Linked DNA regions of Sandaracinus amylolyticus. The protein of the gene in region 2 interacts with the protein of the main gene of each other region in a pairwise test. Links are inferred from orthologs where the notes say so. Each region holds a gene or a part of one and is shown on either strand. Other genes may lie near its edges.

Evidence for each region.
Region 1: the proteins of DB32_RS15155 (region 2) and DB32_RS09765 interact in binary tests that used the Escherichia coli proteins (3 or more experiments, as listed by UniProt). The link is inferred for Sandaracinus amylolyticus from one-to-one orthologs.

Annotation. Positions count from the first base shown.
Region 1 is NZ_CP011125.1:2,321,878-2,336,722, reverse strand. The notes cover bases 5,168-8,167. They hold DB32_RS09765 (YbgC/FadM family acyl-CoA thioesterase), read right to left. Parts: upstream 6,866-8,167; coding sequence 6,470-6,865; downstream 5,168-6,469. Other genes in these bases: DB32_RS09760 (GMC oxidoreductase), read right to left, coding at 6,862-8,167; DB32_RS09770 (MFS transporter), read right to left, coding at 5,240-6,442; DB32_RS46555 (hypothetical protein), read right to left, coding at 5,168-5,178. In the rest of the region: DB32_RS09800 (PEGA domain-containing protein), read right to left, coding at 1-768; DB32_RS09795 (WD40/YVTN/BNR-like repeat-containing protein), read right to left, coding at 817-2,124; DB32_RS09790 (hypothetical protein), read right to left, coding at 2,121-2,537; DB32_RS09785 (hypothetical protein), read right to left, coding at 2,545-3,132; DB32_RS09780 (hypothetical protein), read right to left, coding at 3,186-3,395; DB32_RS09775 (methyltransferase), read left to right, coding at 3,453-4,937; more of DB32_RS46555, read right to left, coding at 4,888-5,167; more of DB32_RS09760, read right to left, coding at 8,168-8,478; DB32_RS09755 (hypothetical protein), read left to right, coding at 8,582-9,481; DB32_RS09750 (hypothetical protein), read right to left, coding at 9,485-10,447; DB32_RS09745 (carboxypeptidase-like regulatory domain-containing protein), read left to right, coding at 10,718-11,239; DB32_RS09740 (peptidoglycan-binding domain-containing protein), read left to right, coding at 11,236-11,916; DB32_RS48085 (hypothetical protein), read right to left, coding at 12,138-12,530; DB32_RS48080 (hypothetical protein), read right to left, coding at 12,533-12,670; DB32_RS09735 (hypothetical protein), read left to right, coding at 12,660-14,411; DB32_RS09730 (hypothetical protein), read left to right, coding at 14,415-14,845.
Region 2 is NZ_CP011125.1:3,582,614-3,597,801, forward strand. What follows is about bases 7,318-10,660. They hold DB32_RS15155 (1-acyl-sn-glycerol-3-phosphate acyltransferase), read right to left. Parts: upstream 10,272-10,660; coding sequence 7,518-10,271; downstream 7,318-7,517. Other genes in these bases: DB32_RS15150 (RNA polymerase sigma factor), read right to left, coding at 7,318-7,433; DB32_RS15160 (DUF6265 family protein), read left to right, coding at 10,334-10,660. Outside these bases: DB32_RS15120 (TrkH family potassium uptake protein), read left to right, coding at 1-1,240; DB32_RS15125 (potassium channel family protein), read left to right, coding at 1,280-1,948; DB32_RS15130 (acetolactate synthase large subunit), read left to right, coding at 2,050-3,687; DB32_RS15135 (aldehyde dehydrogenase family protein), read left to right, coding at 3,696-5,135; DB32_RS15140 (hypothetical protein), read right to left, coding at 5,191-5,793; DB32_RS15145 (hypothetical protein), read left to right, coding at 5,847-6,440; more of DB32_RS15150, read right to left, coding at 6,441-7,317; more of DB32_RS15160, read left to right, coding at 10,661-10,852; rplM (50S ribosomal protein L13), read left to right, coding at 11,016-11,462; rpsI (30S ribosomal protein S9), read left to right, coding at 11,502-11,906; DB32_RS15175 (hypothetical protein), read right to left, coding at 11,979-12,761; argC (N-acetyl-gamma-glutamyl-phosphate reductase), read left to right, coding at 12,874-13,923; DB32_RS15185 (metallophosphoesterase family protein), read left to right, coding at 13,939-14,832; DB32_RS15190 (PilZ domain-containing protein), read left to right, coding at 14,986-15,188. UniProt on the Escherichia coli protein: Catalyzes the transfer of an acyl group from acyl-ACP to glycerol-3-phosphate (G3P) to form lysophosphatidic acid (LPA). This enzyme can utilize either acyl-CoA or acyl-ACP as the fatty acyl donor.

The DNA.
Region 1 (14,845 bases), 1.3 Mb from region 2 along the record:
CGTGATCGCGCCCGCGACCCACACGCCCTCGAGGATCCGGAACCCACCGCCCGAGCTCGGCGGCGGCGTCGGCTCGGGCTCCGCGATCGGCTCGACGACCGGCTCCGGCTCGGTGCTCGCGACGACCGGCTCGGCCTCCGTCCCCGTCGCCTCGACCGGAGACGCGCCCACGCCCGACGCCACGACCGCCTCCGCGCGCGCGAGGCGCACGTCGACGCGCGCGGTCTGACCGCCCGCGACCGTCACGGTGCGGCGCTCGGCGCGGTAGCCGTCGAGCTGGATGTCGATCGTGTGATCGCCCGCGACCACCCGCACCGGCTCGGCGATCGGCGCGCGTCGCTGCTCGGTGCCGTCGATCGTCACCACCGCGCCGTCGGGCGTGACGTGCAGATCGAGCTCGCCCACGCGCTGGCGCAGCCGCCGCACCGCCGCGTCGACCTCGCGGCGCTGCTCGCGCGACGCGCCGGTGCTCTCCGCGAGGAAGCGCTCGAAGTGGAACAGCGCCTCGAGCGGGCGATCGAGCTGCTCGTACGCGTTCGCGATGTTCACGCGCACCATCGGGTGCGGCGCGAGGCGATACGCCTCCTGGAACGCCTCGAGCGCGACCTGGTAGTCGGCGCGCCCGTACGCGTCGACGCCGCGCTGGAACTCGACGCGCGCACGCTCGCGATCGTCCTGCGCCGCGGCGCGTGGGCTCGCGATCCCGAGCGCGAGCGCGACGAGCGCGACGACGAGGGCACCCAACGTGGTGCGCGAGAGCGAACGCATGAAGACCTCCACCGAGAGGGCGACGGTACGTTCGCGCTCGGGCGCGCGTCAAACGCGACGGGCGCGACGCAGCGCGAGCAGCGCGAGCCCGAGCAGGAGCGCCCCGCCCGGCGCGCGGGTGGACGGCCCGGCGCGGCACGAGCAGCCCCCGTCGCCGCCGCCCTCTCCGCTCCCCGCGTCCATCGTCGTCACGCCCGCGTCGGGCACGATGCCCGCGTCGACCTGGAGATCGAACACCAGGTCGGGCCAGAACATCGGGCACCGCTCGCCGACCTGCGTGTCCGCGCTGCAGCCGACGTCGTTGCGCACGTCGTCGTAGCTCCAGAGCGCGTCGAGCGTCTCGCCGCCATCGCTCGAGCGCGCGAGCGCGAAGCCCGTCGTGCGATCGTCGGCGCACACCCAGAGCTCGCCCTCGCGCTGCGCGAGGCAGCGCACGCGCAGCGCGGGATCGAGCATCTCGAACGTGAGCCCGCCGTCGGTCGAGCGCGCGAGCCCGCCGTCCCAGCTTCCCGCCCACACCGTCCGGCCGTCCGCGCTCATCGCGAAGCCGACGATCTCGAGCATCTCGAGCACCGTGCGCCACGTGTCGCCGCCGTCCTCGCTGATCAAGAGGCGCTCCGGGACCTCGTCGGCGACCGGCCGCACCATCCGCGCGAACAGGCGATCCGCGTTCGTCGGATCGACGCCGAGCACGTGCACGATGCGCTCGCCCTCGACCAGCGGGATCTCGATCGCGCGGAACGTCTCCGCGCGATCGTCGCTGCGCAGGACCACGCCGCGGCGCGGCTCGGTGTCGGTCATCAGGATCGCGCCGCTCGTGTACACGCGCATCGGATCGCTCGTCCCCACGCGGATGCGATCGGTCAGCGCGGTCGGGTGCGGGATCGCGATCGTCGACCAGGTGAGCCCTTCGTCCTCGCTGCGGCGCACCTCGTCGGGCGTCGTGCCCGTCGACGTGATCAGCCACGCGGTGCGGGGCTCGCTCGGGTCCTGCACGACGTCGACGACGTACTCGTCGTCGGGCGCGGTCTCGGGCGTCGACCACGCGCACTGCGCCTCGTCGCTCCGGTGCAGGCCGTCGAACGTCGCGGCGACCAGGGCGCGCGACGGGAACATCACGATCGCGGGATCCTCGTTGGTGCGATCGAAGGGCACCGCGTCCGCGCACTGCCACGTCCACGTCTCGCCACCGTCGCGCGTCGTGATGAAGCCCCAGGTGGCGCGCACCACGACGTGATCGCGATCGGTCGGATGGAAGGTCACCGCGCCGAGCGAGGGCTCGCGACCGTGCGCCGACGCGCGAGCGGCCAGCGCGAGGACGAGCAGCAGCGCGATCGACGACACGCGCATCATCATTCGAGCGGAGCTCCCTGTACGACGACGAGGTCCACGTACCAATAGCCCGCGTCGTGCTCGAGCTCGACCGCGATCGGCACCTCGCCGTCGGGCGTGACGAGCACGCCGTCGAGCACCGCGGTCTCGCCGTCGAGCGTCGCGTTCATGAACGTCGCGTCGGTGTGGCGCGCCAGGCGCGGCAGTCGCTCGACCTCGCGCTGCAGGCGCGCGGCGTCGTGATCGCGCTGGTACGCGGCGCTCGTGCGCTGGACCGCGCTCTGCCACTGCGATGCGCGCACGTCCGCGAGGAAGCCCTGCGCCGCGTCGCGCGCGGGCGCGGGCAGCACCGCGTAGCAGGCCACCGACGTCGCGCAGGTCGCGACGAACGCGAGCAGGCCGCAGCCCACGCCGGCGATTCGGAGCGCGCGGCTCATGCGCGGCTCAGCGTCCCCAAGGATCGAGCACTTCGGAGAACGTGCGGTGGCGCGCCGCGATCGGCGCGAACGGATCGATCACCTCGGACGCGATCGCGATCTCGCGGCGCGGCGGAGGCGGCGTGTGCTCGAACGGATCGAGGATCTCGTCCACCCACACGACGTAGATGTCGGCGCCCGCGCCCGAGCGCGCGTTGGGGCGGGTCGGCGCCGAGCGCACGTCGGTCGCGGCCTCGACCTCGCCGATCACGCGGCGCGCCGCGTCCGCGATCGTCTCGTCGTAGCGCCCGGGGCGCGTGATCTCCGCGACCGTCGACGCCGATCCGCCGGTCGCGTCGAAGCGCACGAGCCAGCGCGCGCGCGCCGAGTGCGCGATCGTCAGCGTGCCGGTCGCGCCGTGGGCCTGGGGATCGGTGATGCGCACCAGCTCCCGACCGAGCGTGCTCGCGATGGTGCGGCGCAGCCGCTCCGGGTTGATGCGCGCGTGCCCGGGATCGACGACGAGCACCACGGCGCCGCGTGCGTCCTGCGCCGCAGCGGGCTCGGGAACGAGCGCCGCGAGGGCGATCACGAGCGCAGGAAGAAGAGCACGCATCGAGAGCCCAAGCGTAGGAGACCGGCGGGCGTTCGAGCAACCCCGCGGCGGGGTCACCCTCGCTCCCGGCGCAGCGCGCGCACGCGGTCGACGGCGCGCGCGATCACGGTCACGCAGGGATCGCAGAACCCGCCGCAGCAGGTGCGCCACGTCTCGTCGGGCGCGTCCACCCGGGCGCGCACCTCGTCGCGCAGATCCTCGGGCAGGCCGAGCTCGCGCAGCGCGTCGGTGATCACGTCGTCGACATCGCGCGCGGCGGTCATCGGAGGGCACGAGCATGCCGCGCGAACGCGCGCGATGCAGCATGGCAGACTCGCGCCGTGCGCGACGACGAGGTGATCGCGGAGCTCGGGATGCCGCTCGAGGCGCGGCCGAGCGCGCTGCCGTTCGACGGTCCGCGCACGTGGTGGATCGGCGACGGGATCGTCGCGTGGTGCGCGAGCGAGGCCCGGGTACGGGACGAGCTCGCCGGGCTCGCGCGGGGCGCCGCGCATCCGCTCGCGCCGCGCGTGGTCGCGCACACCGCGCGGGCGATCGCGCTCGCGGCATCGCCCGACGCGCCGGAGGACGCGCTCGAGGCGCTCGTCGCGTCGGCGCCGCGCGAGGTGCGCACGATCGAGGCGACGGTGCGCGCCCACCTCGAGGGCATCGCCTCGCCGATCTCGGTGCCGCGCGCGCTCGCGCGCATCGTGGGGCGGGCGCGCACCGATCGCCTGCTCGCGCGCACGCTGCGGGTCACGACGCGCGTGGGCCCGATCCTCGGCGGCGTGCACCCGGCGTGGCTGCGGCGCGCGGAGGGAGGCGTCGCGTCGCTCTCGATGCGCCACGCGCAGCACGAGGGCTGGAGCGCGATCGATCTCGTCGCGCCCGAGGTCTTCGGGCTCGGCGCGCTGCGCGACGACGACGACGACGCAGCCTACGATCTCGCGCTGCTCGCCGCGCTCGCGCGCGAAGCGACGCTCGCGCGCGGCGACGACGCGGAGGACGCGGCCGAGCGCGCGCGCGACGTCGTCGATCGACTGATGCCGCGCGACACCGCGCGCGCGGTGCGAGTGCGCGTGGAAGCCCCCGCGTGGCTCGACACCTCGCGATGGCGCGGAGACATCCCCGCCGCGAAGGCGCGCTGGGCGCTGCGCGAGCTCGACGGCCTGCCGCTCGGCGGCGAGATCGTGCGGGTGCACGTCGATCCTCCGCTGCGCGCCGGTCGCGCCGCGCCGCCCTGGCGCCCGCGGAGCGAGCGTCGACGCGAGCTCTTCTCGCGGTGGGATCGCGGCATCCAGGCCGACGACGAAGGGCTCTTCTCGGCGACGCCCGAGGCGCTCGCCGATCGCATCGCCGAGGGCGCGCACGGCGTGGTGATCGACGGCACGTGCGGCATCGGATCGATCGCAATCGCGCTCGCGCGGCGGCCCGAGGTGCGCGAGGTGATCGCGGTCGACCTCGACACGTCGCGCCTCGCGATGGCCGCGCACAACGCGCGCATCTACGACGTCGCGTCGCGCATCCGCTTCGTGCACGGCGACGTGCACGACGTGATCGCGCGCGAGCGCGCCGACGTGCTGGTGCTCGACCCGCCGTGGGGCGGGCGCGACTACGATCGCGCGCGTGTCGTCGCGGAGGATCTCGCGCTCGACGTGCGCCCGCTGATCGCGACGTTCGAGGGCGCGATCGTGCTGAAGCTCCCGCGCAGCTTCGACGTGCGCACGCTGCCGCCCGGCTTCGTGACCGAGCCCGGCGTCGACGCGCGCGGTGGGATCAAGATGCTGATCGTCCGCCGCGCCGCGCAGCGGCCCCGCGGAGCATGACGGCGGCCCCGAGGAGCTGATCGGCGGCCCCGAGGAACTGATCGGCGGCCCCGAGGAACTGATCGGTGGGGTGCGGCGCCCCCACTGCCGGCCTCGATTTCGCGATCGGCGCCCTCGTTTTGGCGATCGGCGGCACCGTTTTCGCGATCGGCGGCACCGTTGCACGGAACGGCGGCACCGTTGGCACGAACAGCGGCACCGAGACCGCGCGCAGCGGCACCGAGACGGCGCGCAGCGGCACCGAGACGGCGCCCAGCGGCGACGTGGCCGACCGCGGCGGGCACGAGACCGACCGCGGGGGCTCAGTCCCGCGAAATCACAGCGTTTTCGACCCGCCGCGGGAGCACGCGGGCGTCCCACACGAAGAAGAGCGCGCCCCCGATCACCGGCACCACCGCCGCGGCGGCGAACGTCGTGCGCAGCGAGGTCGCGTCCGCGAGCGCGCCGAAGATCGGGCTCGCGAACAAGATCCCGGCGTCGAAGATCGCGCTGAAGAGTGACATCGCCGAGCCGCGCTCCTCGTCGCGCGCGCGCCCCGCGGTCATGCCGCTGACGATCGGGAACGCGAACGAGTGGCCGAGCCCGGCGAGCGCGCCCGCGAGCGCCATCGACCACGCGTCGCGCGCCAGCGCGAGCGCGGCGAGCGCGATCGCGATCGCGACGAGCGAAGGCGCGAGCACGCGCTTCGGGCCGACGCGCTCCGGGACCCATCCCGCCGTGAGGCGCAGCAGGATCGCCATCGCCGCGTACCACCCGTAGAAGAGCCCGACCGACCCGATGTGCTCCTCGAGCACGAAGGTCGCGAGGAACGCGTAGGTCGCGCCGAGCGCGCTCGCGAACGCGAGCCCGATGAACCACACCGGCAGCAGATCGCGCTGCAGCGCGACCGCGACGAAGCCGCGCTGCGCGCGCGCGTGCACGTGGACCGCGTCGCGACCCTGGCGCGCGCCGGTCTCGGGCAGCGCGAGCGAGACGAGGAGCCCGAGGCTCGAGCACGCGAGCATCAGCACGAAGAGCTCGGTGAACCCCGCGTGCTGCAGCACGAGATCGCCGACCAGCCCGCCGAGCGCGACCGGCATGAGGCCCGACACGCCGAACGTCGCGAGCCCTTCCACGCGACGCGCCGCGGGCACGAGATCGGTCGCCGACGTGAAGAGCGCCGCGAGCGCCGCGCCCGATCCGAGGCCATGCGCGACGCGCACGATCCACAAGAGGGGCCCGACGTGATCGACGAAGAGGTACCCCGCGCACGCGATCGCGTGCACGAGCCCGCCGAGCACCATCACGCCGCGGCGCCCGGCGCCGCCGTCCATCGCGCGCCCCGCGAACGGGCGCACCGCGACCGCGCCCGCGCCCGCCGACGCGACGACGAGCCCGACGGTCAGCGCGCGCTCGCCCCACCGCTCGAGCAGGCCCGGCAGGTGGAGCGTCAGCAACACCCCGAGCCCGTGCAGGAAGTTCGCGGCGAACGCGACGAGGAACGGGCGCGTCCAGATGCTGCTCACGCGCGCGGAGGTGTAGCGCGCGCGCGCTCACGCGCCCGCCTGCACCCGATCGATCACGCTCTTCGGGATCGGCACGAGCTTCTTGTTCGCGTCGACGCAGACCATGTGCACGACGCCTTGCACGAGGAGCTCGCCGCGCCGCCACACGTCCTGCTGGAACACGATGCGGAAGCCGCTCTCCATCCGCGGCGTGCTGCGGATCTCGAGCGTGTCGCCGAACACCGCGCCCTGCTTGAACGTGAGCTCGCACTTGTAGACGACGAAGCCGACGCCGTCCTGGTGGAGCAGGCGCACGAGCTCCTCGACGCCGAGCAGGTGCTCGCGCGCGCGCTCGAAGTACTTGAGGTAGTTCGCGTGGTAGACGAGGCCCGAGTGATCGGTGTCCTCGTAGTAGATCTGCACGGGGAACGTCGCGGTCGTCATGCGCTCTTCGCGAGCTCCCGGTGCGCGTGCTTCGCGGGGATCTTGCTCATCGCGCGCTCGGCGAGCGCGGTGATCGTGAGCGAGGGGTTCACGCCCGGGTTCGCGCTGATCGCGGAGCCGTCGATCACGTAGAGGCCGTCGTAGCCGAAGACGCGATGCTCGCTGTCGATCACGCCCTCGCTCGCGTCGCGGCCCATGCACGCGCCGCCGAGGATGTGCGCGGTCGTCGGGGTGCCCGCGAGCGTCTCGGTGAGCATCGTCATCGCGACGCCGCCGACCTTCTCCGCGAAGCGGCGCGCGAGATCCGTCGCCTCCTCGATGAACGCGGCGGGCGCCTCGCTGCCGGGGCTCAGCGTGCTGACGAGCCCGCGCTGGAACCCGGTGTACACGCTGCGCCCGAGCCGCAGCGAGAGCGTGCCCTCGAGCGTGCGCATGTAGAGCAGGATCTGGCTCGCCTTCGCGAAGTCGCCGACGGTGAGCGCCTTGAGCCAGAGCGCGGGCTGGCGGAAGAAGCTGCGCACCGAGCCGCCGATGCGCGTGAAGACGTTCGAGCCCGGCGAGTGCGGCAGCACCATCGTGCGGAAGAAGCCCGAGCCCTCGGCGTAGCGCACCGGCTCGATGTGGCTGTGCTCGTCGGTCTCGAGGATCGACGTGATCGCGATCCCCTTGCTGAAGTCTTCCTTCCACTCGGGCGCGATGATCCCGATGAGCGCCTCGCTGTTCGTGCGCACGAAGTCGCCGACGTGCTCGCTGAGCTTCGGCAGGCCCTCGGCGTCCTCGCGCATCTTGAGCAGCAGCGGGATCGTGCCCATCACGCCGCCCGAGAAGACGACGTTGTCCGCGGTGAACGTGCGCGTCGCGCTGCCGAACGTGTGCTTGGTCTCGACGCGATAGCCGGCGCTCTTCCCATCGGCCGACGCGCGCGGGCGCACCGCGGTGACCTCGGTCTCGGGCTCGACCTTCGCGCCGCGCTTCTCCGCGAGGTAGAGGTAGTTGCGATCGAGCGTGTTCTTCGCGCCGACGCGGCACCCGGTCATGCACGCGCCGCAGTAGTTGCAGCCGACGCGCGCGGGGCCGTCGCCGCCGAAGTACGGGTCGGGCACTTCCTGATCGGGCGTGCCGAAGAAGACACCGACCTCGGTCGAGTGGAAGTCCTTCTCCTTGCCGATGTCCTTCGCGATCGACTTGAGGATGCGATCGCCGGGCGTGACCGTCGGGTTCGTGCTCGCGCCGAGCATGCGCTTCGCGGTCGCGTAGTGCGGGAGCAGCTCCTTCTTCCAGTCGGCGAGGTGCGCCCACGACGCGTTCTGGAAGAAGCCGTCCTTCGGCTGCGGGAGCGTGTTCGCGTAGACGAGCGATCCCCCGCCCACGCCGACGCCGTGGAGGATCGTGACGTGCGAGAGGAACGACATCTGGAAGATGCCCTGGAGGCCGACCTCGGGGCGCCAGAGCCAGCGGCGCACGTCCCAGTTGGTCTTCGGGAAGTCGGCCTGCGAGAAGCGCTTGCCCTTCTCGAGCACCAGCACGCGATAGCCCTTCTCGCTCAAACGAAGCGCGGAGACACTGCCGCCGAACCCCGACCCGATCACGATCCAGTCGAAATGCTCGTCCATGCGGTCGCCATTCTGGTGCCGGACCCGGGTCGAAGCGAGCGCGTATGAGCGCGAGCAGAGCGCTGATACGATGTTCTGTCCGGACGGACGCATGGGAGGGGGCATGGCGGACGTGCGTGTGCTCGTGTTGCTCGCGATCGTCGCGTGCAGCGGGTGCGTCGAGCTGCTCGGACCGCGCAACGCGCGGCGCGCGGGGTTGATCGAGGCGCCGCGCCCGCAGCCCGCGCCCGAGCCCGCGGCGCCCGACGCGGATCTGCACCCGGTGATCTTCGCGTACCGCGAGTCGCTGCGGCCGTTCCTGGGCGCCGACGAGCAGGCCGCGCTCGACGCGGTCGACTGGGGCGGCACGGCGCGCGGCGACTCGGAGCGGCTGCGCTTCCTCGCGGCCGATCACGCGATCCGTCGCGTGCTGCCGCTGGTGCTCGAGGCGGAGGGGTCGGAGATCCTCGCGCGTCACGCGCAGCGCCTGCGCGCGCTGCCTCCGCTCCTCAACCGCGACACCGACGTGGTGCAGCGGCTCGCGGTGATCGAGGCGATGGTCGCGCTGGAGCGGGTGCGGCGCGGGATCGACGCGCGCGAGCCGAGCATGGTGCCGACCGCCGGCGAGACCGCGCCGAGCGACGCGGGCGACGCGCCGCCGAGCGATCCGCTGACCGACGCGCTCGCGAGGCTGCCGCGCGAGCGCAGCTACGACGTGGATCCCGAGGGCGAGGCGGCGATCGCGGAGGCGCTCGCGGAGTACGCGACCGAGTACGCGCGGGTGCACGGCGTCTCGGAGCTGCACGGCGCGGCGGCGGCGGCAGCAGCGGCGGACATGGTCGACGTCGCGTTCATGGTCGGGCGCGCGATGCAGCAGGGCGTCGGGCGCGAGCGCTTGTTCGAGGAAGCGCTCGCGATCGCCGACGGCATGTGCGGCGCCGCGCGGCGCGGAGAGCGGCTGCCGCGGCTGCACCGCGACGAGACGCCGGCGCGCGACGACGATCTCGCGGGCAGTCGGCCCTGACGATCAGCGGCTCGCCTCGGCCTCGCCGCGCGTCGCGATCCAGCCCGCGCGTGCGCCGGGCTGCGGCGGCGCGAGCTCCGCGTCGGCGAGCTCTTCGAGCTCGCTCATCAGCGCGGCGCACGCGGCGAGCTCGGTGACCGAGCAGGCGTGGCGTCGCAGCGCGGCCTCGGTCGCGAGGCGATCGCCGCCGACCTGGACGTGCCAGACCTCGAGCCGCGCGCGGCCCGCGAGCTCGCGCTCGAGCTGCGCGCGCTCCTGGCCGTCCGACACGACGAGATCGAGCAGGCGCGCGCCGGGGTGACGCGCGACGAACGCGTCGTGATCCTCGCGCGACGCGAACGCGAGGCGCAGGCGCGTGAACCGACGCTGCTCGAGCGCGACGCGCGAGACGACCAGCCCGTCGCAGCCCTGGGCGTCGATGCGCTCGGCGTCGTCGGCGATGCGCGCTTCGCCCCAGCGCTCGGTGATGCGCAGATCCTCGGTGAGCCCGAGCTCGACGCGCATGCCCTCGAGCACCTCGTCGAGCTGCGCGGGCGCGCTCATCTCGGGGCCGATCGGGATCGCGGCGAACCCGAGCTCATCGGCGTCGACGGGGCGATTCGACGCCCAGCTCGCGACCCCACCGGCGGGGCTCGGCACGAGGACCTCGGCGCCGCGCAGGCACGTCTCGCCGAGCGCGCGGCTCGACGGGTCCCACGCGCGGCCGAGCGCGAGATCGGACTCCTCGACGAAGAGCGCGCGCACCGGCTCGGGGTCCTGCTCGAAGATGCGCGGCGACGCGCCGAAGAGCGCGGCGGGATCCTCGAGCGTGGGGAGCGCGCGGAGTGTGATCGCCGCGTCGTCGGCGCCGATGCCCGCGTCGCCCATCGGGGGAGTGGTGCGAGGACCTCCTTCGCAGGCTGCGAGCGCGAGCGCGAGCCCGAAGCAGGGCGCGAGACGAGGGCGAAGAAGACGATCGATGTTCACGGTCAAGCTCCTGATGCGCGACGCGCGACCCCCCGCGCTCGCTGCGCCGCCTCTCAGCAGCGTTCGTGCCGAGCCAGATTCGCGCGGCACGCACACGGTTTCGGCGCGAACGCCCATGCGCCGCCCACGCCGCGCCCAGGGCTTCGTCGTTCACGACGTGATGTGCGGTGCACACCCGCGCGCGCTCGCAGCACGAAACGGCGCAACAGCGCGCGGCGCGGTCCGATGGGTCGTCGCATGTGGCGGTGCCAGTTCCGCGATGGGGGGTTCGTGTACGCGCTCGGAGAGCGATTCGAGCTGCGTCGGCTCGATCGCGGAGCGGGGTGGGAGCGCCTGGACGAGCGCCGCGCGGTGGACGTCCTCGGGCGCCTCGCGCATCGCATCCGCCCCGAGCTGCGCGACGTGCTCGCCCGTCTGCGCGGCGACGTCGCGGGCTTCGGGGAGGGCGAGCTCGAGGCGCTGGTGCGAGTCGAGCTCGAGTCGTTGACCGGACGGCTCGCGCTGGTGCGACGCGTCGAGCGGGTCGCCACGATCAGAGGGGAGCACGGACGGCAAGCGCCGGCGGACTGCGCGCCCGAGACGAGCTGGATCGAGCTCGAGCTCGTCGACGACGCCGGCGCGCCCGTGGTGGGCGCCCGGTTCGAGATGCGCTCCGAAGACGGGCGCGTGCGCCGAGGCATCACGGACTCGACGGGGATCGCGAGGGTCTCCGGGCTCGTCCCCGGGACCTGCTCCGTGACGTTCCCCGATCTCGACGGCGACGCGTGGGTGCCCGGGGGAGGATCACGATGACGACCGACCGAGTGCACGTCGTCCGCCAGGGCGAGGACGTGCCGAGCATCGCGGCGCGCTACGGCGTCGCCGATCCCGCGCGGATCTGGAACGCGCCCGAGAACGAGGCGCTGCGTGCACGTCGCCGCTCCATGCACGTGCTCCTGCCGGGCGATCGGGTGTCGGTCCCGCCTCCGCGCGAGAAGCGGGTCGACTGTGCGACGGGGCAGCGACACCGGTTCGAGGTCCGCACCGGCACGGTCGAGCTGCATCTCCGACTCCGTCTTCCCGACGGCACCACGCTCGGGAGCGAGCCGTACGTGCTCGTGTTCCACGATCGCGGCGTCGAGCAGACGCGCGACGGGACGACCACCGGTGACGGCGAGCTGCGTGAGGTCCTCCCGGCGCGCATCCGAGCCGCGATGATCGAGCTACCGCGCCGACGCCTGCGCTGGGAGCTCGCGGTGGGCACGCTCGACCCGCACGCCGACGAGGACACGTCGACTCCGGTGCTGACTGGCATCCAGGCGCGCCTCAACAACCTCGGTTTCATGTGCGGGCGTGTCGACGGCGAGCTCGGACCGAAGACACGACACGCGCTGTCGGAATTCCAGAGAGAAGTGCTCGGAAGAACCGAGCCGACGGGAGATCTCGACCAGGAGACCTGGGATCGATTGATGGAGGAGCACGGAACATGACGCAGATCGCGCGAGTCAGCGCGGGCGCACCGAACACGCTCGTCGGAATGCCACTCTCGCTGGTGCAGCTCCGGATTCCGCCGCCACCACGCGAGACGGACTCGCGCACTGGGCGAGATCCGCGCGACATGGCGCGTGATTTCGCAGAATCGGTCCGACTCGAGCCGGTGCAGAGCGCGAGGGTCGTGATCGTCCCGCTCGTCGGGGGGAGCGCGTCGAGCTCACCGCGACCCGACCCCGCGCGCGCAATCGAGGCGACGACGGATGATCGCGGCTCGATCCTCCTCGAGGACGGAGTCGCTCCGCTGTTCGCGCCGAGCGAGTACCTGGTGTTCTGGACCTATCACCAGGAGATCTACGACGAGGTGATCGAGGCGCTCGCCGACCCGGAGCGCGCGACCACGGTGATCCGAGAGCGCGCATTCCAGCACTTCACGTTCGCGCCCGAGACGGCGGTGGGCGAATTGGAGCTCCCGCTGCTCGGCGAGCACGAGCTGCCCTCGCAGATCGCAGTGTTGCTCGCTTCGGTCCGCCCGGGCCCGATGGGCATCGTGAGACACCGACGACGCTTCGGGCCGCGCTCGTCCGCGGTGATCGTCGAGCAGGTCGATCACCACTACGCGCTGATCGATCGCAGCATGCCGTTCGTCGCGACGTACGTCGCCGAGTTCGTGATGGCATACGCGACCGCGCTGCTCGCGAGCACGGCGCCCGAGTGGGCGCTGCTCGCGCACGTCGTGCGAATGATCGACATCGAGCGTCGTGGGCTGCCTCCCGACATCGTCGGCAACCCCGAACGAAGCTTCGCCCGCGCAGACGTCTATGCCGCCTACCACCAGTACGCCTTGGCGGCGGCGCGCTCTCCGGACGTCGACCGGCGAGCCTTCTGCCAGTCGCTCGGAAGCACCATCACCGGCGGAATGGGCTTGGCGGAAGCGGGCGCGCGGAGCGTGCTCGCGCAGAGCGCCGGCCGAGCGGTGCATCCGTCGTCGATCGGCGAGACGGATCACGCAAGCGGCTCAGCGCGGTTCACACGCGACGAGATCGTCATCGGCCCTCAGTTCGTCGACATGTTCGTGCACTACTTCGACTTCTACCGACTGGCGATTCGTGAGCGCGCCGCCGGCATGACGGACATTTCGCAGCGCGTGATCGGAGATCAGGAGCGCGAGCTCGATCGCCTGCGCGCATGGTGTGCATCGCTTCTCGAGACGCACGTCGCCGAAGCCCCGCTGTGGATCCGCCTCTGGGAGCACACTCGGGCGGCCGACGACGCGTTCGAGATGTGGAACCGCTGCTCGGCCGTGAGACTCGAGCTGGGTCATCACTTCTATCGGCGCGTCGCGAGCGAGATCGGCGAAGATGGTCTTTTCCGCAGAGCGATGAGCGCGATCGCCTCGGCGGCGGACAACGGAGCCCAGCTCTTCTCGGCGTCTTGCGAGCAGTTCTGCCGAAACATCGAGACGATCAGGGACATCCGTGCCGCGGACGTGGGCGATTTCGTGCGGACGTTCTACGGCTACCACGGTGCGATGACGGGCCAGCGCCTCGAGCTCCCGGGGCTCGAGCAATCGAGGCTGATCGTCGATCTCGCCGAGGGGCGTGTTCACATCGACTCCGGGACTTCCAGAAGTCTCGCATTCGAGTTCCTCACGACCGGAGGAGACGAGTCGTGGCCACGAGCGACGTCATCGGCAGCGCCAGCGGAACCGACCTGGCACCGATACACCGGAGACGAGCGAGTGAGGATCGTGGAGCACGAGCGCTATTCGCTCGAGCACGTGCCCGCGGCGCTGCACGGCGTCGTGGCCACCGCGCAGATCATCTCCACCGCGCTGGCGTTCCAGCAGGTCACGACCGAGCTCTCTGCGCAGAACGTCCGGACGTGCGTGGACCTAGGACAAGGCGTCCTCGGCACGATGGAGAGCGCCGCATCGTTCCTCGCGGTGATCGCCACGCGTCACCACGACTATTACGAGCCCGTCTCGCGGCTGTTGCGGATGCCCGGTGCACATCCGAGCGCGGCCCTCGCGCGTGCTGCGAGCGGGCTCGGGCGCGTCGCGACGGTGCTCGGGATCGGAGCGATGGCATATGACGGCGCGATGATCTTCTTCTCGCGCTCCGGCGATCTCCAACACGCGCTCGATCGCGGCGACGACGTCGCAGCGCTGGCCGCGAGGACGCGAGGCGGGATTTACGTCGTGGCCGCGATCGTAGAGACAGGCGGGCTCGTCGCGGCCCTCGCCGGCGCGAGCGGACCGTGGTTGGTAATCGCATCGGCCGTTCTCGGTCTCACGGTCGTTGCGGTCGACGTCGTCGCGTTGCTCGCGAACGGAGGCGCAGATCACCTCGAGGAGCTTCAGAGTGCCTACTACGACGCAAAGCGCGCAGAGCTCTTCGGCGGCGAACGCGAGACGTCGCTTCGGAACCTCCAGCCGCGAACGCTCGACCGGCTGCGCCGGTTGAGCACCGCGCTTCGCGCGCTCGGGAGCTGACGCATGCTGGACGCAATGTCGCTCTACGCGCTCGGTATGGCGTTGCTCGCCGGGGTCGCGGGCGCCGCGCAGATCATCACGGCGATGTGCGTGAGCGCCAACCCGTTGCGCTACGTCGACTGGAATCGACCGCCGCGTTTCGTCCGAGACGTCTCGCTCGACGGCATTCAGCGTGTCGTCGTGGCGAATGGCGGATATCGAGACTCGCCGAGAGCCTCGGAGCTCGAGCTTCCGAATCTACCGTTGCAATCGTTTCCCATATGGAACGCGATCGTGACGGTCGTCGATCGACGGCTCTTCACTGTGCGCGAGCGGCCCCCGCGAAATCCTGGGCGGCAGAATCGTCCGTACTTCATTCCGCTCGTCATCCGCGCCGAGGCGGTCCCCGGAGGGGTCCGGCTCGAAGCGCGCGAAGTCCACCCGCTGCTCCGCGT
Region 2 (15,188 bases):
CACCGCGACCAGCGCGGTGTGCGTGACCGGCCTCGCGGTGAACGACGTCGGCGCGACGTACACGTTCTTCGGCGAGGCCGTGATCGTCGTCCTCGCGCAGATCGGCGGGCTCGGGATCATGGTGCTCTCCGCGTCGTTCGTGGTGCTCGCCGGCCGCAAGCTCCGCGTGAAGCAGAGCGCGGTGCTCGTCGAGATGATCGACGCGGGCTCGCTCGCCGCGCTCCGCCGCACGCTGATCGCGATCGTCGGCTACACGCTGCTCTTCGAGGCGATCGGCGCGCTGCTGCTGTACGCGTTCACCGGGTTCCACCCCGAGGTGATGCGCGGCCCCGACGATCCCCATCCGATCGCGGGCGCGGGGGATCGCGCGTGGTGGTCGGTGTTCACCGCGGTCAGCGCGTTCTGCAACGCCGGCTTCTGCCTCAGCCACGCGAACCTCGCGGGCTTCGCGGCGAGCTGGCCGATCTGCCTCACCGTCGCGGCCCTGATCACCGTCGGTGGCATCGGATTCCCGGTGATCGACGAGCTGCGCAGGCACGCGTGGGAGCGCGTTCGACGCCGCCGTCCGGACCGCCTCTCGCTCCACGCGCGCATCGTGCTGGGGACGAGCGCCATGCTCACGCTGGGCGTCGCCGCGATCCTGCTGGTGCTCGAGTGGAGCCAGTCGCTCGCGCATCTTCCGTGGCACGCGCGCGTGCTCGCGTCGCTCTTCCAGTCGGTCAGCATGCGCACGGCGGGCTTCAACACGATCGACCTCGGCGCGATGCGCGCGGTGAGCATCGCGCTCGCGTGCGTGGTGATGGTCATCGGCGCATCGCCCGGCTCGACCGGCGGCGGCATCAAGACCACGTCGTTCGCGGCGATCTGCGCCGAGGTCTGGGCCGAGCTGCGCGGCCACGCCTCGGCGCGCCTGCTCGATCGGCGCCTCGAGCCCGGCGTGGTGCGCCGCGCGATGGGCGTCACGTTCCTCTCGCTCGCGATCGTGATGCTCGGCACGTTCGCGATGCTGATGACCGAGGATCACGAGCCGCTGCGCATTCTCTTCGAGGTGTGCAGCGCGTTCTCCACGGCCGGTCTGTCGACCGGCATCACGTCGTCGCTCAGCCCGGCCGGCAAGCTCGTGCTCATCGTGATGATGTTCGCGGGCCGCACGGGCCCGCTCACGCTCGCGCTCGCGATGGCGACCGAGACGAAGCGCACGCCGGTCCAGCTCGCATCCGAGCGCGTGATGATCGGCTGATCGACCCATGAGCGTCCGCTCATCCCAGAGGGCGAAGGTATGAAGGCGAAGAAGGTGCTCGTGATCGGCGTGGGCCGCTTCGGAGACTCGCTGATCGAGACGCTCTGGCAGGCGCGCGCCGAGATCATCGCGGTCGACGCGGACCCCGAGCAGGTCGAGCAGGTGAAGGACAAGACGAGCGCGGCGTTCGTGGGCGACGCGACCGATCCGCGTGTGCTCTCCGCGATCGGCGCCGATCTCGTCGACACCGCGGTGGTCACGTTCGGCGAGGACTTCGAGGCGACCGTGCTCTGCGTCACCACGCTCAGGAAGATGGGCGTGAAGGACGTCGTCGCGCGCGCCGCGACGATGCGCCAGGCCGAGGTGCTCCGCATGGTCGGCGCCTCGCGCGTCGTGCAGCTCGAGCACGAGATGGGTCATCGCGTGGCGGCCGATCTGGTCATGCCCGTCGCGAGCGATCTGCTCGACTTCGCCCACGGCGTGCGGGTCGTGCCCTGGATCGCCGAGGGCAAGATGGTGGGCAAGACGCTCGCGCAGGCCGAGCTCCGCAAGCGCTGGGAGATCCACGTGCTCGGCGTTCGCCCGCAGGGCGCGGGCGGGAAGAAGCTCGAGGTGCCCGGCGCCGACTACACGATCGCGGCGGGCGACACGCTGCTCATCGCCGGCGCGGAGGCGTCGATCAACCGCTTCGTGCGCGAGAGCGAGTAACCCGGGGTTGTCGTTCCGCCCGCGATGCCCGAGATCGAGGCTCGCGACGAAGCCGCGCGCGATCGAGTAGCGTCGCGCACGACCAGCGGGAGGGCCGAACGTTGAACGCATCCGAGACCTTCGTCCGTGCGCTCGAGGCCGAGGGCGTCACCTACGTCTTCGGCATTCCAGGCGAGGAGAACCTCGATCTCCTCGAAGCGCTGCGCACCTCGCGCATCCGTCTGATCCTCACGCGACACGAGCAGGCCGCGGGCTTCATGGCCGCGACCCACGGGCGGCTCACCGGGCGCGCGGGTGTCGCGCTCTCGACGCTCGGCCCCGGCGCGACGAACTTCGTGACCGCCGCCGCGTACGCGCAGCTCGGCGCGATGCCGATGCTGATGATCACCGGCCAGAAGCCGATCAAATCCTCGAAGCAGGGCCACTTCCAGATCGTCGACGTGGTCGACATGATGCGGCCGCTCACCAAGTACACGCGGCAGATCGTCTCGGCCGACACGATCCCGGCGCGCGTGCGCGAGGCGTTCCGGTGCGCCGAAGAAGAGCGCCCGGGCGCGGTGCACCTCGAGCTCCCCGAGGACATCGCGCGCGATCCTGGCGGGGCCCCGCTGCTCGAGCCCGCGGCGACCCGCCGTCCGATCGCCGACGACAAGGCGATCCACCGCGCGCTCGCCGCGCTGAAGGACGCGAAGCGGCCGCTCCTGATGATCGGCGCGGGCGCGAACCGGAAGCTCACGAGCAAGATGCTCCGGCAGTTCGTCGATCACACCGGCATCCCGTTCTTCACGACGCAGATGGGCAAGGGCGTGCTCGACGAGACGCACCCGCTCTGGCTCGGCAACGCCGCGCTCTCCGACGGCGACTTCGTGCACCGCGCGATCGAGCGCGCCGACTGCATCGTCAACTGCGGCCACGACGTCGTGGAGAAGCCGCCGTTCTTCATGCGCGGCGCGCGCACCGTCATCCACGTGAACTTCAGCGCGGCGCAGGTCGACTCGGTCTACTTCCCGCAGCTCGAGGTCGTCGGCGACATCGCGAACACCATCTGGCGCCTCAAGGAAGCGCTCGAGCCGCAGCCGCACTGGGACTTCTCGTTCTTCCAGACGGTGCGCGAGCACCTCGACGCGCACCTGCTCCGTCGCGCCGACGACGAGCGCTTCCCGATGCACCCCGCGCGCGTCGTCGCGGACGTTCGCCGCGTGATGCCCCACGACGGAGTCGTCTGCCTCGACAACGGCATCTACAAGCTGTGGTTCGCGCGCGCATATCGCTGCCGCATGCCGAACACGCTGCTGCTCGACAACGCGCTGGCGACGATGGGCGCGGGGCTGCCCTCGGCGATCGCCGCGAAGATCGTGCAGCCGAGCCGGCGCGTGCTCGCGGTCTGCGGCGACGGCGGGTTCATGATGAACTCGCAGGAGCTCGAGACCGCGGTGCGCCTCGGCCTCGATCTCGTCGTGCTCGTCCTGCGCGACGACGCGTACGGCATGATCCGCTGGAAGCAGGCGCACATGGGCCTGCCCGACTACGGCATGGCGCTCGGCAACCCCGACTTCGTGAAGTACGCGGAGTCGTACGGCGCGCGTGGTCATCGTCCTTCGAGCGCCGCCGATCTCGCGCGCATGGTCGAGCGCGCGTTCGAGAGCAAGGGCGTCCATCTCGTCGACGTGCCGGTCGACTATTCCGAGAACGACGAGATCCTGAACCGCGAGATCCGCGAGCTCTCCGCGGCGATCTGAGGACCATCATGACGAAGCTCCGCGAGCGTTATCCCTTCTTCGTCGCCAACCGCCCCGAGCAGCCCAACGAGGAGCTCGAGGTCACCGACAAGTTCTCCGGCGAGGTCGTCACGCGCGTCGCGCTCGCGCGCACGCCCGACATCGATCGCGCGATCGCCGCCGCGGTCGCCGCCGAGAAGCCGTTCGCGCAGATGCCGCCCTACGCGCGACAGGCGGTGCTCGAGCACTGCGTGAAGCGCTTCCGCGAGCGCTTCGAGGAGCTCGCGCACGCGCTCTGCGTCGAAGCGGGCAAGCCGATCAAGGACTCGCGCGGCGAGGTGACGCGCCTGATCGACACGTTCCGCGTCGCGGCCGAGGAGTCGGTGCGCATCGACGGAGAGGTGCTGAACCTCGAGATCTCGGCGCGCGCGAAGGGCTACCGCGGGTTCACGAAGCGCGTGCCGATCGGCGCGTGCTCGTTCATCTCGCCGTTCAACTTCCCGCTCAACCTCGCGGCGCACAAGGTCGCGCCGGCGATCGCGGTGGGCTGTCCCTTCGTGCTCAAGCCCGCGTCGCGCACCCCGCTCGGCGCGCTGATCATCGGCGAGGTGCTCGCGGAGACCGAGCTGCCGCCGGGCGCGTTCTCGATCCTCCCGGTGCACCGCGATGGCGCCGATCTCTTCACGACCGACGAGCGCTTCAAGCTGCTCTCGTTCACCGGCTCGCCCGCGGTCGGATGGGATCTCAAGGCGCGCGCGGGCAAGAAGAAGGTCGTGCTCGAGCTCGGCGGAAACGCCGCGTGCATCGTCGACGAGGATCAGCGCGACCAGCTCGATCGCGTGGTCGAGCGCATCGTGTTCGGCGCCTACTACCAGTCGGGCCAGAGCTGCATCAGCGTGCAGCGCATCCTCGTGCACGCGTCGCTCTACGACGCGCTGCGCGAGCGCCTCGTGACCGCGGTGCGGGCGCTGCGCTCGGGCGACCCGAAGGACGAGAGCACGTTCATCGGCCCGATGATCTCGGAGAGCGAAGCGAAGCGCCTCGACGGCTGGATCCAGGACGCGGCGAAGAAGGGCGCGAAGGTGCTCGTCGGCGGCAAGCGCGAGGGCACGATGCTCGACGCGACGCTCGTCGAGGACACGCCGCGCGACTGCGCGCTCTACGCGGAGGAAGCGTTCGGCCCCGTCGCGCTGCTCTCGCGCTTCGAGCGCTTCGAGGACGCGATCGCCGAGGTGAACGACAGCAAGTTCGGCCTGCAGGCGGGCGTGTTCACGCGCGACGTGTTCAAGGCGCAGCGCGCGTGGGACGAGCTCGAGGTGGGCGGCGTGATCATCAACGACGTCCCGAGCTTCCGCGTCGACAACATGCCGTACGGCGGGGTGAAGGAGAGCGGGCTCGGTCGCGAGGGCATCCGCAGCGCGATCGACGACATGACCGAGGTGCGGCTGATGATCCTGAAGATGCCGTGAGCGCGCGCGGTGATCGTTGGACCTCCAACGAGGTTGGTTGGAGCTCCAACGATCATCAGACCCACGAGACCGCGAAGGCCATGTGCTCGGCGTTCAGCATCTCCGGGATCTGCTTCAGGAACACGCGCCGCGTGACGAGCCCGAGGCTGCTCTCGAACCAGCCCTGCCAGCCGTTCCGGAAGTACGGCGCCTGGACCATGCGCGTGCCGAGGCACTCGATGCGCGCGTCCTTCATGCCCGTCTTGTAGACCGCGGCCGAGCCCCCGATCATCACGCGGTCGAACACCTTCTGCGCCTGCGCGAGCACGAGCTCCATCGATACGCCCGCGCCCGACGCGCGCATCGCGCGCAGCAGCGTCTCGATGTACGCGTTCTGGACGCGCGCCGCGGACTCGCGCCCGATCGCGACCTGCTCCGCCGCGTCGGGGATCAGCACGCTCATCGCCTGGTAGTGCGCGAGCGCGACCTCGACCGGCACCCACGACGTCGCGACGAGCTCGCGCATCGCTTTCACGTGCTCGGCCGCGAGCGTCGCCCAGTACGCGTCGGCGACCCCTCGCTCCTCGACCTGACGCATCGAGTTCGCCAGCACCGTGCCTCGCAGATGCGAGTTGGGCGGCACCGGGCTGCGCGGTGCGAGGATGACGGTCTCCGCCACGTCGTTCGAGCGTAGCGCAGTCGAGCGTTGCACGTTCGCTCGTGGAACGGTCGATGCTCGTCACGAAGGAGGGAATCAACGAGAGCGAGGCGGACGTGGCGACGCGAGACGAGAGAGCGAGAGCGGATCGTGAGCGCGCGATCGTGGGCCCCGGTGTGCTCGCGGGCCTCTTCGCGGCGACCGTGATGGGCCTGATCCTGATGAGCGGCGCGGCCCTGCTCGGGCGCGGGTTCTGGACGCCGATGCAGCTGATCGGCGCGACCGTGCTGCGCGATCGCTGGAGCGAGCTCCCGATGCTCGCCGGCCTCGCGGGCGTGGTGCTGCACCTCGGGGTCGGTGTGGCGTGGGGCGTCGTGTTCACGGCGCTGACCCGACGCGTGCACGGCCGCAGCAACCTCGCGATGCTCGGGATCCTGTTCGCCGCGTTCGTCTTCATGGTGATGACGTACGGCGTCGCGCCGTGGGCCAGCCCGTGGTTCTTCTCGAGCTATCACGTGGGCCGATACTTCATCGTGCACCTCGTGTTCGGCCTGGTGCTCGGCCTCTCGCTGCCGAGCGCGGAGCACGTGATCGCGACGCGCCGCGCGCACCTGCATCGCCACGGTCCGGTCCTGCGCCGGAGCCCGTTCCGGCGCAGGACGGTCTGATCACCAGTAACGGTGGCCGTTCAGCTTGAACGGCACGTCGAGCTCGCGGCTGATCTCTTCGATCACGTCGGGCGTGTAGAAGTAGTTGCGCACGCGCGCGATGTGATCGCCGTCGATCTCCACGCGCGTGAACGCGCGCACGGCCTCGCCGTCCTCGTGGTCGTACCAGTGCACGAGGAGCCACTCGCCGCGATGCGAACGCACCTCGATGCGCGGCGGCGTGGGGCGCGCGCCCTGGATGAAGCGCGGATCGATCCCGCCCTCGACGTCCGCCGCGGCGAGCCGACGGCTCCCGAACATCATCCCGGTGAGCGCGCCGCTCCGCGCGGCCTCGCGGCCGTACTGCGTGCACACGCGCACCACCTCGACCGTGCTGCGCTCCATCAGCAGCGCCGCCACGCGATCGAGATCGTGCGCGTTGAACGCGTCGACGAACGCATCGATCACCTCGCGCGAGGGGAGGGGACGCGCCCGCTCGTGCATCGCGGGATCGACGAGCTTGCTGCGCCCTCCGTGCAGCGCTGCCTTCACCGCGCCGATGGTCGTCGAGAGCGTCTCCGCGATCTCCTCGAGCGTGAGGTCGAACACGTCCTTCAGCACCACGGACGCGCGCTCCTGCGGCGAGAGCTGCGAGAGCAGCGTGCCCGCGGCCTCGCGCTGCGCCCGCGGGTCGCTCGTGGTGCTCGCCGCGTCGATCTCGCTCGCGAGCTCGCGCTGCCTTCGCACGCGATCGATCCAGAGGTTCGACGCGACGCGGAAGAGCCACGCGCGCGGCCTCGCGGGCGCATTCCCTTCGAGCGTCCCGAGCGTCACGAACGCGCGCGCGAGCGTGTCCTGCACGAGGTCGTCCGCGTCCCACGGCGAGCGCGTGAGGTGGCGACAGTAGCGATAGAGCTCGGGCCGGAGCGGCTCGTAGAGATCGAGGAATCGATGCCACGAGCCCTTCACGGCATCGGACAGATCGAGCACCGGATCGTCGTTCTTCGTCGTCATGGGAGAGAGACGGCCGATCCGGCCGCCGGGATACCACCCGCCCCCATCCGCGCGCTTCCGTCCGGGATTCGCTCCGGCGAGGGCTCAGTCGATGACGAGGTGCTCGATCAGCACGCGATCGAGGTCGACGTACGTGGTCCCGTCGTCGATGAGCGCGCCGGGCTTGATGTGATCGCCCTCGACACGCACGAGCTGATGATCGTGCAGCGCCGCGAGCGCGTTCTCGAGCTTCGGACGCGCGACGCTCTCGCGCAGCGTGATCTGCCCCGAGAGGTAGCGACGCTGCCCGAGCGCGAGCGCGTTCTTCAGCCACTCCTTCTTGCCGAGCGACGCGACCTCGCCGTTGCGCAGCGCGCGCACGCTGAGCAGCGCGAGGCGATAGCTCTCGAAGTACGAGCGCAGCATCTCCGCGTAGCGCGCGACCTGCGCGCCGCTCGCGCCGCCGCCGCGACGCACCATCGAGCCGACGATCTCGACCTCGCCCGCTGCGCGCATCGAGCCCAGCGCGTCGTCGAAGATCTCGTCGAACTCCGCGTCCGCGCGGTACATGAACTCGAGCTTGAAGAGGCGCGAGACACGGCGGACGCGATCGCGCAGCGTCTCGAGCTCGGCCTCTCCGTTCATCGCGAGCAGTGCGCTGGAGATGAGCGCGCTCGGCACGAAGAAGTGGAGGATCGTGTTCTTGTGGTACTCGAGCGCGATCCGGCGCTCCTCGGGGATCTGGTAGATCGGCTCGTCGGGCGGCTCACCGCGCTTCGGGTCGCCCTTGCCGTCGTCGACCGTCACGACGAGCTTCGCGTCCTCGAAGAGCCGCAGCGCCTCGCTCAGCGTCTCGGGGCGGAAGCGACCCTCGTCGTCGATGACAGGCTTCGCGATGCGCGCGGCGAGCCGCTCGAGCGTCGCGACCATCGTGCGCGCCTGACGCACCAGCTGATCGTGGGTGATGCCGCGACGACGATGCGCCATCAGCGCGGTCGCGCAGAGCGCGGCGGGCGTGACCACCGTCGCGCGGTTGATCTCGTAGGTCACGCGGTGCGCGATGCGCTGCACCAGCGCGCGTCGCTGCGGCGGCGAGAGCCCGCTCTCGCCGTTCTGCACCGAGGGCGCGCCGCGCGCGCGATCGTTCTTGCCCGCGAGCGCGACCGCTTCGTCGACCAGGCCGCGGAACGACATCGTTTCGCCGAACTGCAGGTAGAGCCGCCCGTACTTGCTGCGCAGCACGCGTCCCGTCGCGAGCAGCCCGCCGATGCTCTCGGGCTGCTTCTCGCCGCCCGACTGCTCGTGCACGTACGACTTCTCCTCGATGATCCGCTCGTAGCCGATCGAGATCGGCACGAACGTGATCTCGCGATCGCGCAGCTGCAGCGCGGCATCGACGATCATCGAGAGGATCCCGAGCTTCGGCGGCAGCAGCTTGCCGGTGCGCGATCGGCCGCCCTCGACGAAGAGCTCGACGTTCCAGCCCTCGACGAGGATCTTGCGGACGTACGCGTCGACGAGCTGCGGATAGAGCTTCTTGCCCTTGAAGCTGCGCTTGATGAAGAACGCTCCGGAGCGCCGCAGGAAGGGCCCGAGCGGGAAGAACGAGAGGTTGTCGCCCGCGGCGATCAGCGGCGGCGCGAGCCCCTCGCGATAGAGCAGATCGCTCACGACGAGGTAGTCGACGTGGCTCTTGTGCGAGGGCAGCAGCACGAGCGGCCCCTTGCGCGCGGCCTCGCGCACTCGCTCGAGCCCTTCGCGATCGACGACCATGCCGTCGTAGATCCGGTTCCACACGACGGTGTCGAGGAACCGATGGAAGAAGTGGACGACGTTGGTGTCCGGCGCCGCGCACAGCTTGTCGAGATCGCGCCGCGCTTCGCGCTCGATCTCCACGACCTCGCGCTTCGCTTCCTTCGCCGCGTGATCGAGGTGCTTGCGCACGCGCGGGCTGCGCATGAGCTCGTCGACGATGCGCGTCGACGTCTTCTTCGCGGGCCCGAGCACCAGCGAGCGCTCGCGCTCCATCCGACGCAGCAGCGCGTAGCGGATCGCGTCCGCGGCCTGCGCGTCGGTCATGTCCTGGTGCTCGTCCAGGAACGCACGGACGTCGAAGGGCTCGCCGCTGCGCAGCAGCGAGTTCTTGTAGTTCGCGAGGAACTGCAGGAACACGCGGATGCGCCCCGGCCACTCCGCGGGCCCGAAGATCAGATCGATCGCGGAGCGACGCTGCGTGCTCGCGGGGCGCTTCGTCCACACGAACGTCTGGGGCACGAGCACGATCGGCTTGCTCGTCTTGCGCTGCAGCTCGACGAGCGTGCGGATCAGATCGACCTCCATGTCGTCGCCCTTCGTCGAGCGGGCGAAGAGGCGACCGTTTCCCTGGAGGCGCGGCGGGCGACGCAGGAAGAGCAGCGCGCTGTGCTCCCCCTGGAGCGTGTCGATCAGCGCCCGATCGTCGGGGATCTGCTTCTGCAGGCGCATCCGCCGCGACCCGCGACCGAAGGGCTCGGCGACGAACATCCCGACGTCGTTCGTGAAGCGCACGAGCGGCAGCCCGTGCTTCTTCGTGAGGAAGTCGAGCGCGAGGAAGTCGAGGAACGAGAGCGAGCGCGCGACGTACACGACCAGGCCGCGCTCGGCCTGCTGCCGCACCGTGGGCTCCCAGCGCTCGTCGAGCTTGATGTGCGCGAAGAAGCGCTCGTACAGCGAGCGCCACGCGCTGCTCGGCTGGTAGACGACGGGTCGGTACCTATCCTCGCTGGTGCGCGCCGGAGGGCTCCCGGCGGGCTCCTCGACGGGACCGCGCGGGGGCACGTTCGACGGGCCGACGGCGGCGGACGGAGGCAGCTGGCTCATGGTCCAGCGTCCGACGTTAGCACGCAGTCCGCCGTCGGAAGCCCCGCGCGCCCGGAGGTGTGATGGCGACCACGACAACGAAGACGAAGGGCCTCGTCGCGGCGATCGCGCTCGCGATCGGGGCGTGTGGTGGATCGTGCCCGGAGGCACGGACCACGACGGCGACGGCCGGCGGAACGGGCCCGCTCGCGGGCTACGGGTTCCTCGCGGGGACCTGGGTGGCGGACCACGACGACGGTGCGCGCACGGAGGAGACGTGGACGGTGCCGCGCGGGAGCGTGATGCCGGGCTCGTCCCACACCGAGGCCGCCGACGGCCGGACGCGCAGCTGGGAGAGCCTCCGGATCGAGCAGCGGGGTGACGCGATCTTCTACGTGGCACTGCCGGTCGGCGCGGACGGAGAGACCTCGTTCGCGGCGGTGGAGCTCGAGGCCGATCGCGCGGTGTTCGAGAATCCGCAGCACGACTTCCCGCAGCGCATCACGTACCAGCTCGAAGGGCCCGAGATCTTGCGGGCGACGGTGAGCGATCTCGGCGGCGCGACGCAGACGACCTGGCGCATGAGGCGGGAAGCGCGCTAGAAGGAAGGCCTTCGGTCGCGCCGCGCGCACGGCCGGACGGCGGCTCCGGCCCTGGCGGCTGGGCAGCACGGGCGGCTTCGCTTGACACGGCGAGCCGCTCCATCTACATCACGCGCCCCTTCGCGCCCCGACCCGGGGCGCTTTTTTTCGCAGGTTCTCGATCATGCGCCTTCTCCGTGCCCAGCAGACGCACAGCGCCAATCCGGCGGAAGTCAATCGCCGCTGGTTCGTCGTCGACGCCGAAGGACAGCCCCTCGGCCGAGTCGCCTCGCGCATCGCGGCGGTCCTTCGCGGCAAGCACACGCCGCTGTACACGCCCCACGTCGACACGGGCGACTTCGTCGTGGTGATCAACGCCGAGAAGGTGAAGCTCACCGGCGCGAAGCTCGACGACAAGTTCTACTACAAGCACTCGGGCATCCCGGGTGGCTTCCGCGCCGAGCCGTACCGCAAGCTGCTCGATCGCAAGCCGGAGTTCGCGCTCGAGAAGGCCGTCAAGGGCATGCTCCCGAAGACGCCGCTCGGCCGCAAGATGCACACGAAGCTGAAGGTCTACGCAGGCCCGACGCATCCGCACGCGGCGCAGAAGCCCGAAGTGCTCAAGTTCTGATCCCGCTGCTGAAGCTCTGAGAAGGACGAGACAGAGACCATGCCCCAGGCGCTCATCCACGGTCGGCACTACGGCACCGGCAAGCGCAAGCGCGCCATCGCGCGCGTGTTCCTCAAGCCCGGCAGCGGCGACATCACGGTCAATGGCCGCACCCTCGCGGAGTACTTCCCGCGCGAGACCTCGCAGATGATCGCTCGCCAGGCGTTCGAGATCATCGAGAAGATGAGCGACTACGACGTCACCGCGACGGTCTGCGGCGGCGGCGTGGCGGCCCAGGCGGAAGCGGTGCGCCACGGCATCTCGCGCGCGCTGCTCCACGTCGACGGTGAGCTCCGCTCGCCGCTCAAGAAGGCCGGCCTCCTCACCCGCGACGCGCGTGAGAAGGAGCGCAAGAAGCCCGGTCAGCCGGGCGCGCGCAAGAAGTTCCAGTTCAGCAAGCGCTGAGCTCCGGACTCCGAACCGACGAAGAAGCCCGCGGTGCTCGAGAGAGCGCGCGGGCTTCGTCGCGTTCGGAGCTCAGCTGGGGCGCGCGCTGCGCGCGCTCGGATCGATCGCGACCAGACGCGACCAGATCGCGTCCTGCACCATGCGATACGACGCCGCGTCGCGGCCCTCTTCGGGCGAGGCCTCGCAGAGGCGCGCGGTCGTGAGCGCCATGCGCAGGAAGTCCGGCAGCGCGAGATCGGGGCGCAGCGCGATCTCCGACCAGCGATCGAACGTCTGGGTGCTCCGTCCGATCCCGAGCTGCTCGGCGACGTTCGCCATCGCGCGCTTGAGGTCGTCGCGCGGCGACCACGGGTTGTCGAGCAGCGCGGGATCGATCGCGGTCCCGAGGAAGCGCTGGTAGATCGCGCGCCGCGCGAGCTCGTCGCCCGACACCGGGAAGCGGGTCGCGATCCAGATCACGATCGCGGCGAAGAGCGCGAGCACGCCGAGCACGATCGCGATCGGCACCGCGACGCTGCGCCCGAACGGCATCGGATCGCCCGCGAACATCGCCTGACCCGGCAAGAACGCGAAGAGGATCCCGATCCCGAGCAGCCACACCGCGAGGCTCGTCGACCAGCCGCGCAGATAGCCGACGCCGATCGATCGCCAGTCGCGACGCAGCTCGGTCACGCGGAGATCGCTCCACGACGTGAGCGCCGAGCCCTCGACCCAGTACGTCCCCTGCGGGAGCAGCGGGAAGCCGAGGAATTGATAGAAGAGCGTCTGCACCGAGCCTTTGCCGACGCGCGCGATCGAGCCGTAGAAGGCCTCGTACTGCGGGTGGATGAGCATGCGCCGCGGGCGCAGCAACGAGCGTTCCCCGAGATCTTCGAATGATCTCGCGGTCGCCGCAGATCTCCGGCGGCGCGCACGCGCAAAGGTTGCGTGCTGCGCGGCGCGCGCGGGGGTATACGTCCGCGCCATGACGAAGCGCATCCGGGCCGCGATCGTCGGCGCGACGGGCTACACCGGCGCCGAGCTCGCGCGACTGCTCCTCGGTCACCCGAACGTCGAGCTCACGGTGCTCGTCGGCGCGAGCAAGGCGGGGCAGCCGGTCGAGCGCGTGCTGCCGTCGCTCGCCGGGATCGTGCGCGGCGAGGTCGAGGCGTTCGACGCGGATCGCATCGCGTCTCGCGCCGACGTCGCGTTCTGCGGCCTTCCGCACGGCGCGAGCGCGCCGATCGTGAAGGAGCTGCGCGCGCGCGGCGTGATCGTCTTCGATCTCAGCGCCGACTTCCGCCTCGTCGATCGCGCGGTGCACCGCGAGTGGTACGGCGACGATCACGCGCCCGAGCTCGCGAAGAGCGCGGTCTACGGGATGCCGGAGCTGCATCGCGACGCGCTGCGCACCGCCGATCTCGTCGCGGTGCCGGGCTGCTATCCGACCGCGACGATCCTCCCGCTCGCGCCGCTCTTCGCGAAGGGGCTCGTCGAGGAAGGGCCGGTGATCGTCGACGCGAAGAGCGGGGTGTCCGGCGCGGGCCGCGCGCCCTCGGAGCGCACGCACTTCAGCGAGACCACCGAGGGCTTCCGCGCCTACAAGATCGCGGGCGCGCACCGCCACACGCCCGAGATCGAGCAGGAGATCTCGCGCGTGGGCGCGCGCGACGTGCGCATCGTGTTCACGCCGCACCTCGTGCCGATGACGCGCGGCATCCTCTCGACGTCGTACCTGCGCGTGAAGCCGGGCGTCGACGCCGCGCGCTGCACCGCGGAAGCGCGCGCGTTCTTCGAGGGCTCGCCGAGCGTGTTCGTGCACGACGCGGGCGCGTGCCCCGACACGCTCTGGGTGCGCGGCTCGAACCGCGCGCACGTCTCGTACGCGCTCGACGCGCGCACCGGCTTCGTGATCGCACAGGGCGCGATCGACAACCTCGTGAAGGGCGCGTCCGGGCAGGCGCTGCAGTGCATGAACGTGCGCTTCGGCCTGCCCGAGGGGACGGGCCTCGCGATGCCGGCCGCTTGGCCGTAAGTGATCGGGAGGCCCGTGCGCATCCTCCATTTCAGCGACATCCACGTCGACGTCTCGCCGCACCTCGTGCCGTTCCGCGATTGGATCGGCAAGCGCCTGGTCGGCGGCGCGAACCACATCCTCCGGCGCGGGAAGCACTTCCGGCGCACACGCGAGAAGCTCGCGGCGCTCGGCGCGTTCGCCGACGAGCACGAGATCGACCTCGCGATCTGCACGGGCGACTACACGATCCTCGGCACCGAGGTCGAGCTCGCCGCGGCGCGCGAGGCGGTCGAGCCGATCACGAAGCGTCCGCTCGGCTACGTCACGGTGCCGGGCAACCACGACGTGTACCTCCACGACACGATCCGCGAGCGGCGCTTCGATAAGTACTTCGGTGAGTTCCTGCGGAACGATCTGCCGGATCTCGCGAGCGCCGACGGATGGCCGCTGGTGCGCCTCTTCGGGGATCATCTCGCGGTCGTCGCGGTGCGCAGCGCGCGCCCGAACCCGCAGGTCTGGCGCTCGAGCGGGATGATCGAGCCCGGCGAGCTCGCGGCGATGCAGCGCATCGTGCGCGATCCGCGGGTGCGCGATCGCTTCGTGATCGTCGCGACGCACTACGCGCTGCGCCGCCCCGACGGGCGTCCCGACGGGCGCAACCACGGTCTCGAGAATGCGGAGGCGATGCTCACCGCGCTCGCCGAGCTGCCGCGCGGCTGCGTGCTGCACGGCCACATCCACGAGCGCTTCCGGCTGCGTCTTCCCGGGGTGCGCCCGACGATCCTCGGCGCGGGCAGCGCGACGCACGAGGGCGAAGAGGGCTTCTGGATGCTCGAGCTCGACGGCGACGGCGGCTCGGCGACGCCCGGTTGGTTCGACGGGAAGGGATACCGGCTCGACACCGCGGAGACGGTGTCGATCTCCTGAGGCGTCGCGAACCACCGTCGGGCGAGCACGAGAACGTGCTACGAGATCCGTAGCGCTACGGTGTTCGTAGCACGCGCCGAGACCTCACGGCCGCTCGCTTTCTTGCCTCGCGCGCACCGCATCCGGGACGATCTCACCCGGAGGTCGGACGCCATGCTGCAGTCGGTCGAGGTGCTCCCTGCCCACCGCGCGACGCTGCGCCGCGACGTGCGCATCGGATGCGAGCTGACGACGGATGCACACGGCGCGCGTCGCGAGCTGCTCGTCGACCTCTCGCCGCGCGGCGCGCGCGTGATGACCGACGCGACGCTCGCGCCCGGCGAGCACGTGCTCCTCGGGTTCGCCGACGAGCGGCT